One region of the Thermoanaerobacter sp. YS13 genome, then DNA from elsewhere that is predicted to be linked to it. Evidence: riboswitches for the same ligand, from Rfam matches in the RefSeq annotation. Region 1 holds a riboswitch; each other region holds the start of a gene.
The links. Region 1 has a riboswitch for thiamine pyrophosphate ahead of thiC (phosphomethylpyrimidine synthase ThiC). Riboswitches for the same ligand answer to the same signal wherever they lie in the genome.
Positions count from the first base shown of each region.

Region 1 (3,284 bases):
CCATAGTTAAATCTTTTTCTTTAGCACCTTTTACGCCTTTTGCGATATCTGCGGCATGGGCAGCTATTTTTGCTGCAATAACGCCTTCTTTGACATCTTCTTTGTCTGGAAGTCCGAGATGTTCAGCGGGTGTAACATAGCAAAGGAAATCAGCACCAGAAGCTGCTGCAATTGCTCCTCCGATTGCAGAAGTTATGTGGTCATAGCCAGGAGCTATATCAGTCACAATAGGGCCAAGCACATAAAAAGGAGCGTTGTGACAAAGTTGTTTTTGAAGTTTTACATTTGCTTCAATTTGGTCAATTGGCACATGCCCGGGTCCTTCTACCATAACTTGAACTCCTGCCTCTCGAGATTTCTTTACCAATTCGCCAAGGATTATAAGTTCTTGAATTTGTGCTGCGTCTGTAGCATCTTCCAGACAACCTGGACGCAGTCCATCTCCTAAGCTTAGAGTTATGTCATATCTTTTAGCAATATCAAGGAGCCTATCAAAATGTTTATACAAAGGATTTTCTTTGTCGTTATGGAGCATCCAAGCAATTGTAAAGGAGCCACCGCGGCTTACTATATCCATTACTCGGCCGTTGTCTTTAAGCTTTTTCAATGATTCAGATGTTAGACCACAGTGGACTGTAATAAAATCAACTCCGTCTTTTGCTTGTTCTTCTATAACTTCAAAAATGAATTCTTCAGGCATAGCTACGATGCTACCGTATTTGGATATAGATTCTACAGCTGCTTGATACATGGGGACAGTGCCTACAGGGACAGAGGAATTTTCAAGTATTTTTCTACGAGATTGCTTAATGTCGCCCCCTGTGCTTAAATCCATTACCGCATCTGCTCCAGCTTTTACAGCAACATTTAATTTTTCAATTTCTTTGTCAACTTCAGGGTATGCATCAGATGTTCCAATGTTAGCATTTACTTTTGTCATTAAACCCCTTCCTATGCCTTTGGGAATGAGGTTTTTGTGGTTGATGTTTGATGGTATTACTATTTCTCCTTTTTTAACTCCTTCTAAAATAAATTCTTCGTCTACTCCTTCATACTCTGCGACTATTTTCATTTCTTTTGTAACAATGCCTGAAAGGGCGTATTCCAATTGTGTCATAATAAAAACCTCCTTAAAAAATAAATAAACCATGGGGATTATAGCCATGGTGGATGACCACATCCCTACGCAGGTACTAACCTAACAGGTTCAATGGGTTAAAAGGCAACACCTTTTTCTCAGCCGGTTACGCCGGCACCCCATGTGGCAAATATTAAATTTTTATAATCGATAATGTATAATATTTTACAATATTATTATACCACTAAAAAAATTTGGTGTATATTAAAATTTAGAAAAAATTTAAGAAAGAGTACAAAAAAAGTTCTTGACTTTACAGTTTCAAAGTGATAACATAGATTACAACATGTAAAATTGAATATAAATATTACACACAAACCTCTTATCAAGAGTGGTGGAGGGACTGGCCCGATGAAACCCGGCAACCGGCATTTATATGCGTCTGGTGCCAAATCCTGCAGGTTAGGGTGTCTAACCTGAGAGATGAGAGGAGTGGCGGATTATTAGGCCCTCTTCTCATTGAGAAGAGGGCCTAAAAATTTATTTGGAGGTGTGACATGAAAATAAAAATCGGATTATTAGGACTTGGTACAGTAGGAACAGGAGTATATAAATTGATAACTTCAAGAGGAGGTCATATAAGGGAGAGCACAGGGGTTTATCCTGAGATAAAGAAGATACTGGTGAAAAATCTCAATAAGCCAAGGAAAGTGAAAGTAGAGGGACTACTTACCCAAAATGCTGAAGAAATTTTGAAAGATAAAGAGATAAAAATAATCATTGAAGCAATAGGAGGCATTTCTCCAGCTTACGAATATGTGAAGGAAGCTTTGTCTTCAGGGAAGCATGTAATCACTGCAAATAAAGAATTGATAGCTAAGCATGGAGAAGAATTAAATGAAATAGCAGAAAAGAATAAAGTATTTCTAAAATGTGAGGCAAGTGTAGGTGGAGCTATACCTATACTGCATCAAATTGATAGATTAAAAATCACAGATGAAATAGATTTTGTAGGCGGTATAATAAATGGCACTACTAATTATATTCTCACCAAAATGACTACTGAAGGCAGAAGTTATAAAGAAGCACTTAAAGAAGCCCAGCAATTAGGATATGCAGAAGCAAATCCCGATTATGACGTAAAAGGCTTTGATGCCCTTTATAAACTTGCTATATTAATGAGGAAAGTGTTCAATATAAACGTGCCAGTAAATTCTATAACCAGAAAAGGAATAGACGAAATCACGACTCAAGATTTAAATTACATCAATAAGTGGGGATATAAAATAAAATTATTTGCCTGGGGCAAAAAAGTCAAAGATGGCATCTTTGCAGGAGTGGAACCAGTTTTAGTCGAAGAAAATAATATTTTGTCAAGGATAAACGACGTAAATAATGCTATCATACTTAGAGGGGATAGTTTTGGTGAATATGTTTTTGTAGGAAAAGGTGCTGGAGAACTTCCTACAGGGGATGCTGTAGTGGCAGATTTAATTGATATATTGTTAAACTATAATATCAAAGATAATAAGAGGATAAACTTTCTTCCAATTCGTCAGGGAAGTTTTACAGATACTTTTTATATAAGGCTTGAAACTCATAAAGAAAATATTTTAGGTTTGAAAAAAGTTTTAAAGTTTTTAAAAGAACAAAAAGTATCAATTGTGGAATCTTCCTATGAAAACGGCACATTTACAGCTATTGTTAAAATGAAGAAAAGTGTTGAGACATTTACAGAAAAATTAGAAAAAATAACCGAGATAAAAGCTATTTTTAAAGTTTTGCAAGAGGATATAACAGAAGAAGTAAGTAAATTTGAGGATTTTGTAGAAGTGATTTAAAAAAATTTTGTGAAAGGAGTTAAAAGTATGTCTAAAAAATATGGTTTTTCAACTTTGGCAATTCATGAAGGGTGGGAGCCTGACCCAACTACGGGAGCTGTAGCCATTCCTATATATCAAACCTCTTCCTTTGCTTTTAAAAGTACTGAGCACGCTGCAGACCTCTTTGCCTTAAAAGAAGAAGGGTATATATATACTCGAATGATGAACCCCACAGTTGACGTTTTTGAAAAGAGAATAGCTGCATTAGAAGGTGGGGTAGGTGCCCTTGCTGTATCTTCAGGTCAAGCAGCTATAACGCTGGCAGTTACTAATATCGCAGGAGTAGGAGACGAGATTGTATCTTCTACCAATCTTTATGGAGG
Region 1 covers NZ_JOOI01000001.1:1,398,577-1,401,860, reverse strand. Annotated here, with positions in the region: gene thiC (phosphomethylpyrimidine synthase ThiC) at 1-1,117, opposite strand, end outside; TPP riboswitch at 1,163-1,270, opposite strand; SAM riboswitch class I at 1,458-1,568, shown strand; gene THYS13_RS07080 (homoserine dehydrogenase) at 1,636-2,919, shown strand; gene THYS13_RS07075 (homocysteine synthase) at 2,947-3,284, shown strand, end outside.

Region 2 (3,284 bases), on a different contig from region 1:
CTATCGTCGAGCCCATTAATACATCTGAAGGATAATGCAGTCCAATGTATATCCTTGAAATCCCTACAAGTACTGCCAGCGAAATAAAGAACACTGCAAGGCTTGGAAAAAACATCGAAAAAGTCATAGCAAGTGAAAAACTGGCAGTAGCATGACCTGAAGGAAAAGAATAATCTTTTAAAAGATGTTTAAAAGTATTCGTATTAGCTAATACCATATAAGGCCTTGGTCTTGTATATTTTCTTTTTAAGAGCTGAACAAACAAATGGCTGCTTGCAAGCGCAGTTAAAGCTTCTAAAGCCGAGGCTTTTACATCGTTTTTCCCAAAAAAGATTAAAAATAAACAAGAAAATATTGTAAAAAAAGGACCGCCTATATGAGTTATTTTGGGCATTATTTTGTCCAATATATTACATTTTATCCTTTCGTTTATATAGAAAAAAATGTTTTTGTCTTTGTCAAGAAGCACTCTTTTTATTTGCATCTGCAAAATTTCCCTCCCTACAATTTCTCACGAATGCTTTTTATTGAAATATTTAAGTACAAATTCACAACACTTTATTAACAGAATTTTTGTAAACAAATTCTCCTATTTTTTCCCTTGACTTAAATTTATCAAGGTCTTCAAACAACAATTCTCTTGATTTTAAATTTTATATTCTTTATATATACATTATCGTACTTTTCAAAAGCTTTTTCAACAGCCTTTGCTACTCTTTTATGGCATGTTCCTATTTATCCACGGGCTTTCACATAACCTTTGATTAAATTATCTTATGATAACATTAAAAAAACATTATAAGGAAGTTAATTTTATGTTAAATTTTTTCTTACAAAATTATTATATCATTAATTTTAGCTATCCATTGTAAAAAAATAAAAAAGGGGAAATACCCCTTTAAGCAATTGCTTTCTTTTTAATTTCCTCGATAGCATTTCTAACTTGTGGAATTAGTGAAACTGCAAAACATATTGCCACTTCTACACCTACTATGCTTCCGTTAACTAGAAGTGAATAAACTATGGGACTCATTCCTTTTGGCGCATAACTTGCAAAAAAGAATACTCCGGATAAAAAGTGAGAAAAAAATCGTCCAAATCCACCAACTAAAATTCCCAAACTCAGGTTTTTTCTAAAAAAGCCAGCAAGTCCTAAAGCACCAAAGGCCAACGGATAGTCGAGAAGTACTTGCACCCATTGGACTATAAATGGATCTTGAATAAGTTGTAAAAGTCCATACGCCATTCCTACAATCACACCAGGACCTGATCCATAATAATAAGCAAAGATAAAAAGCGGCAACATGCTGGCAGGTGTAATAGAACCACCTTGAGGCCAGTGGTAAAATCTTATATAAGACAGCACGAAAGAAATAGCGATTGAAAGTGCTCCATAGACAAGCATTTTTGTGTCAAATTTGACACTTCTTTGCATCAGATATAAAAGGAAAGCTGCCAATAAAATTGCCAATATAACCGATAATGTCACTGGCTTTATTTTGGCAAAATCAGAAAAAATACTTAAAAGGTAGGACATAAACAAAAACACCTCCATTTTTCAAGGAGGCTATGTTCGCTGAAAAAAATACCGCGAAATGCGGTATTTTTGAGCCGCATTCCCTACGGAGGCATTACCCTCATCAGGTTCCAAGGGTTTGGCATCAATGCCATCTCAGCCGTTAAGGCTCCCCCAGCGGACATAACCACCTATTTTGTTTTCACCTTTAATTTATCATTTTTTGTAATCTGTGTCAAGAATAATTACCAAATGCGGATGGCCAAGCTTTGTAGGTTGCTTATGTTTTGCACACACATCAAATGGTATTAACTTGCCATCTCTTCCTCTTTTTCAAACTGGCTGTTATAGAGGCTTGCATAAAAACCGCCTTTAGCAAGAAGTTCTTCATGGGTACCTTGTTCTACAATATCTCCATGGTTCATGACAAGTATCAAGTCAGCATCCCGTATTGTAGAAAGCCTATGAGCGATTATAAAGCTTGTGCGCCCTTTCATGAGATAATCCATCGCTTTTTGTATTTGTATTTCTGTAAGGGTATCTACAGAGCTTGTAGCCTCATCGAGTATGAGAATTTTTGGATCTTTCAAAATAGCTCTTGCTATAGTTAGTAACTGTTTTTGCCCTTGAGAAATATTTGTGGTCTCTTCATTTAATACCATGTTATAGCCCCCTGGCAATGTCCTTACAAAACTGTCAACATGAGCTGCCTTAGCAGCTTTTATAACTTCCTCATCAGTAGCATCAAGACGACCATATCTTATATTGTCCATAATAGTACCATTGTAAAGCCATGTATCCTGAAGCACCATGCCAAAAAGTGAACGCAAATCCTCCCTCGTAAAATCTCTTATATCATGGCCGTCAATCAAAATAGCCCCTTCATTCACATCGTAAAAGCGCATTAAAAGTTTCACTATAGTAGTCTTTCCTGCTCCAGTAGGACCGACAATTGCAACTTTTTGTCCTGCCTTAATAGAAGCTGAAAAGTTATTTATCACCATTTTATCAGGTCTATATCCAAAACGAACATTTCTAAACTCCACATTGCCTTTTATATCTTCAACTTTTACAGGCTGTGGATTGTCTGAAACTTCCTCTTCTTCCTCCAAAAACTCAAATACTCTTTCTGCACAGGCAGCAGTTTGTTGCAGTATATTGGAAATATTAGCAATCTGGGCAATAGGCTGTGTAAAAGATCGGATGTACTGTATAAATGCCTGAATATCCCCTACTTCTATTGCATTTTTTATGACCAACCAACTGCCCAAAACTGTAACCGCCACATAACCCAAGTTTCCTATTACATTCATAAGTGGCATCATAATGCCTGTTAAAAACTGGGACTTCCAGGCTGTTCCGTACAAAGTGTTATTTAATACGTCAAACTTTTCAATGCTCTTTTTCTCTCCATTAAAAGCCTTTACTATATTATGGCCTCCATATACTTCCTCCACATGGCCATTTACATGTCCTAAATAATCCTGCTGCTCTCTAAAATACCTTTGTGAATGCTTAATGATAAAGGCAATTACCAAAGAAGACAAAGGAATTATCAAAAGCGCTACTAAAGTCATAAGCCAGTTTATGGTAAACATCATAACCAAAACGCCAACTACTGTCGTCACAGAAGTAATTATCTGAGTCAAGCTTTGATTGAGAGTCTGAGTAATTGTATCCACGTCATTTGTAATACGAGACAATATTTCCCCTTGATTTGTGCTTTCAAAATATTTCAAAGGCAGGCGATTAATTTTTTCAGAAATTT
Region 2 covers NZ_JOOI01000002.1:701,033-704,316, reverse strand. Annotated here, with positions in the region: gene THYS13_RS11205 (phosphatase PAP2 family protein) at 1-484, opposite strand, end outside; gene thiT (energy-coupled thiamine transporter ThiT) at 899-1,537, opposite strand; TPP riboswitch at 1,600-1,702, opposite strand; gene THYS13_RS11195 (ABC transporter ATP-binding protein) at 1,825-3,284, opposite strand, start outside.
Region 2: linked by a shared signal. The riboswitch ahead of thiT (energy-coupled thiamine transporter ThiT) and the one ahead of thiC (phosphomethylpyrimidine synthase ThiC) in region 1 are both predicted to bind thiamine pyrophosphate.

Region 3 (3,284 bases), on a different contig from region 1:
GGTGGTCTCATCGGTTTCAAAGCAGCAGAAGGCCTTCACCATTTAGGGGTAGATGTAACAATAGTTGAACTTGCCGATAGAATTTTAAGTACAATTCTTGATGCAAAAGGAGCATCTTTGGTATCTCAAAGTCTTCAAAATGACGGCATAAAAATAATTACGGGAACAACAGTGGATAAAATTATAGGAAACGAATATGTTAAGGGAGTTTTGCTCAAAAATGGGCAGGAATTAGAAGCTGATAATCTTGTTATCGCGATAGGTGTTGTGCCAAACGTTGATGTTGTAAGAAACACATCAATTTCTATAAACCGTGGTATTTTAGTAGATAACACTATGAAAACAAGTGTTGAAGATGTATATGCAGCAGGAGATGTAGCCGAAGGTTATGATATGCTTGTTGAGTCAAATAGGGTTGTGCCAATATGGCCAAATGCATACATGCAAGGGGAAATTGCAGGGTTCAACATGATTGGGATAAATAAAAATTTTAAAGGGATTTTTCCTATGAACTCAATAGGTTATAAAAATACAAATATGATAACAGCTGGTATAACAAATCCACAGCAGGAGGAATTTGAGATTATCTCTAAAATTGATCATAACAGAAGGTCTTATAAAAAATTTGTGGTAAAAGAAAATAGGTTAGTAGGATTTATATTAATTAATGATATTGATAGGGCTGGATTATTTACTGGGTTTATAAAAAACGAAACGGATATAACTCCATTTAAGAAGTATATTTTAAATGATGATTTTGGATTCATATATTTGCCAAAAGAATTAAGAAGAGCAAAAATGCTTGACTTGGAGGTGGTATGATGAAAACCATAAATGCGTCAGGAATTTATTATAGAGACCTTAATGAAATAATTAAAGAGTTGGTTCGTTCTGGCGAAGATATAATTAATTTGAAAAATGTTAATGGTCAACGATATATAGGAGATAATCTATCTGGGGCCACCAAAATAAATATCGAAGGTACACCTGGGAATGACATGGCAGCTTTTATGGACGGGCTTACAATAGAAGTTTTTGGTAATGGACAGGATGCAATAGGAAATACAATGAACGATGGGAATATTATTATACATGGACATGCAGGTGATGTCGTTGGTTACGGGATGAGGGGTGGATCTATCTATATAAAAGATAGTGTTGGTTATAGAGTTGGCATACACATGAAAGAATACAAAGATAAAGTTCCTGTAATAGTTATTGGAGGAAGTGCGGGAGACTTCTTTGGTGAATATATGGCAGGTGGATGCATGATTGTACTGAACTTAAAAAATGATGAAAATATAGTTGGAGAATATTGTGGCACAGGGATGCATGGAGGAGTTATATATTTGAGAGGAGATGTAGAAGACTATCAACTTGGGAAAGAAGTTATTAAGGAAAAGATAGATGACAAAGATTACGCGTTTATCCAAAAGTATGTTGAAAATTTTTGTAAATATTTTGATTATGATTTTCAAAAGATTATGAATCATTCTTTTGTCAAGTTGCATCCGATAGGCAAAAGACCCTATGGAAATATGTATGCATAAAATTATTTTAATTCTTTTGGATTTGTGGTATAATGAGTTTAGACAAATTTATTTAAAATTGAATATGACAAGTGCTAGGGGAGCCATAAATGGCTGAGAGGGGATTTGTTCCCGACCCTTTGAACCTGAACAGGGTAATGCCTGCGCAGGGAAGCACGTTTTACGAAGTTTGTAAAAAGTGCTCACCTGAACAGGTGGGCATAATTTATTATTTTGGAGGTGGTCATATGAAGTTAGTCCTTACTATTGCCGGTTCTGACTCTGGGGGAGGAGCAGGTATACAGGCAGATTTAAAGACTTTTTCAGCACATGGAGTATACGGCATGAGTGTCATTACTTCAATAACAGCGCAAAATACCATGGGGGTTTTAGGGATTGAGGATGTAAGTCCTGCTATGGTGTATTTGCAGATGAAGGCAATTTTTGAGGATTTGTATCCCGATGCAGTGAAGATAGGCATGGTATCTAATGAAGACATTATTAAGATGATTGCAAAAGGATTAAAAGATTACAATGTAAAAAATGTTGTGCTGGACCCTGTCATGATTTCAAAGAGTGGAAGCTATTTATTGAAGCCGGAAGCAGTAGAGGCTTTGAAAAAGGAATTGATTTCTTTAAGCCTTGTAGTTACGCCAAATCTTATGGAGGCAGGAGAATTAATTGGAAAAGAAATTAAAAATATATCGGATATGAAGGAAGCGGCTAAGAAAATTTTAGATTATGGAGCAAAGACAGTAATTGTAAAAGGTGGACATCTTACAGGGGATGCTTTGGACGTATTTTATGATGGAAAAGAGTTTTATGAAATTACATCGGAGAGAATCGATACTAAAAACACTCATGGTACAGGCTGTACATTTTCCTCAGCTATAGCTGCCAATATCGCTTTAGGTTATGATTTAGTTGAATCAATAAAAAGAGCGAAAGCATACATTACAGGGGCTATAAAATATTCATTATCCATAGGGCATGGAGTAGGTCCCACTAACCATTTTTGGAATATAGAAATAAGGAAGGTGTGAGATATGGACTTAACCCTTTACGCTATTACGGATAGGTCTTACATAAGGGATTTGGATATTGCTGAGGCAGTAGAATTAGCAATAAAAGGGGGTGCAACAGTAATTCAACTGAGAGAAAAAGATATATCAAGTAGGGAATTTTATGAAATTGCTCTCAAAGTTAAAGAAGTGACAAAAAGAAATAAAATTCCTCTCATTATTAACGACAGAGTGGATATAGCTTTGGCAGCAGATGCAGATGGAGTTCACGTTGGACAGGAGGATTTGCCGGCAGATGTTGTAAGGAGAATGATAGGTCCTCATAAAATAGTAGGAGTATCAGCGAGAACAGTGGAGGAAGCTTTAAAAGCACAAAGGGATGGAGCGGATTATTTAGGGGTAGGTGCGGTGTTTAAGACTCCAACAAAGCCGGAAGCGGAAGCCATTGGAATAGAAGGGCTGAAAAAGATAAAAGAGGCTGTTGCTATTCCAGTCGTTGCAATAGGAGGTATAACGAGGGATAATGCTTATGAAGTCATGTTAAAGTCAAGAGTAGACGGGATATCTTCAGTTTCAGCTGTATTTTATGGGGATATAGAAAACAATACAAGAAAACTTTTGGAGGTTATAGCAAAAGCGATAAACGATAGGAGGAATTTGAAATGAAAAAGGAATTATTGAAAATTTTAAGAGAGAAAAAGCCTTTAGTTCACCATATTACAAATATAGTTAC
Region 3 covers NZ_JOOI01000003.1:270,799-274,082, forward strand. Annotated here, with positions in the region: gene THYS13_RS13515 (NAD(P)/FAD-dependent oxidoreductase) at 1-822, shown strand, start outside; gene THYS13_RS13520 (hypothetical protein) at 822-1,550, shown strand; TPP riboswitch at 1,617-1,719, shown strand; gene thiD (bifunctional hydroxymethylpyrimidine kinase/phosphomethylpyrimidine kinase) at 1,778-2,572, shown strand; gene thiE (thiamine phosphate synthase) at 2,576-3,217, shown strand; gene thiM (hydroxyethylthiazole kinase) at 3,214-3,284, shown strand, end outside.
Region 3: linked by a shared signal. The riboswitch ahead of thiD (bifunctional hydroxymethylpyrimidine kinase/phosphomethylpyrimidine kinase) and the one ahead of thiC (phosphomethylpyrimidine synthase ThiC) in region 1 are both predicted to bind thiamine pyrophosphate.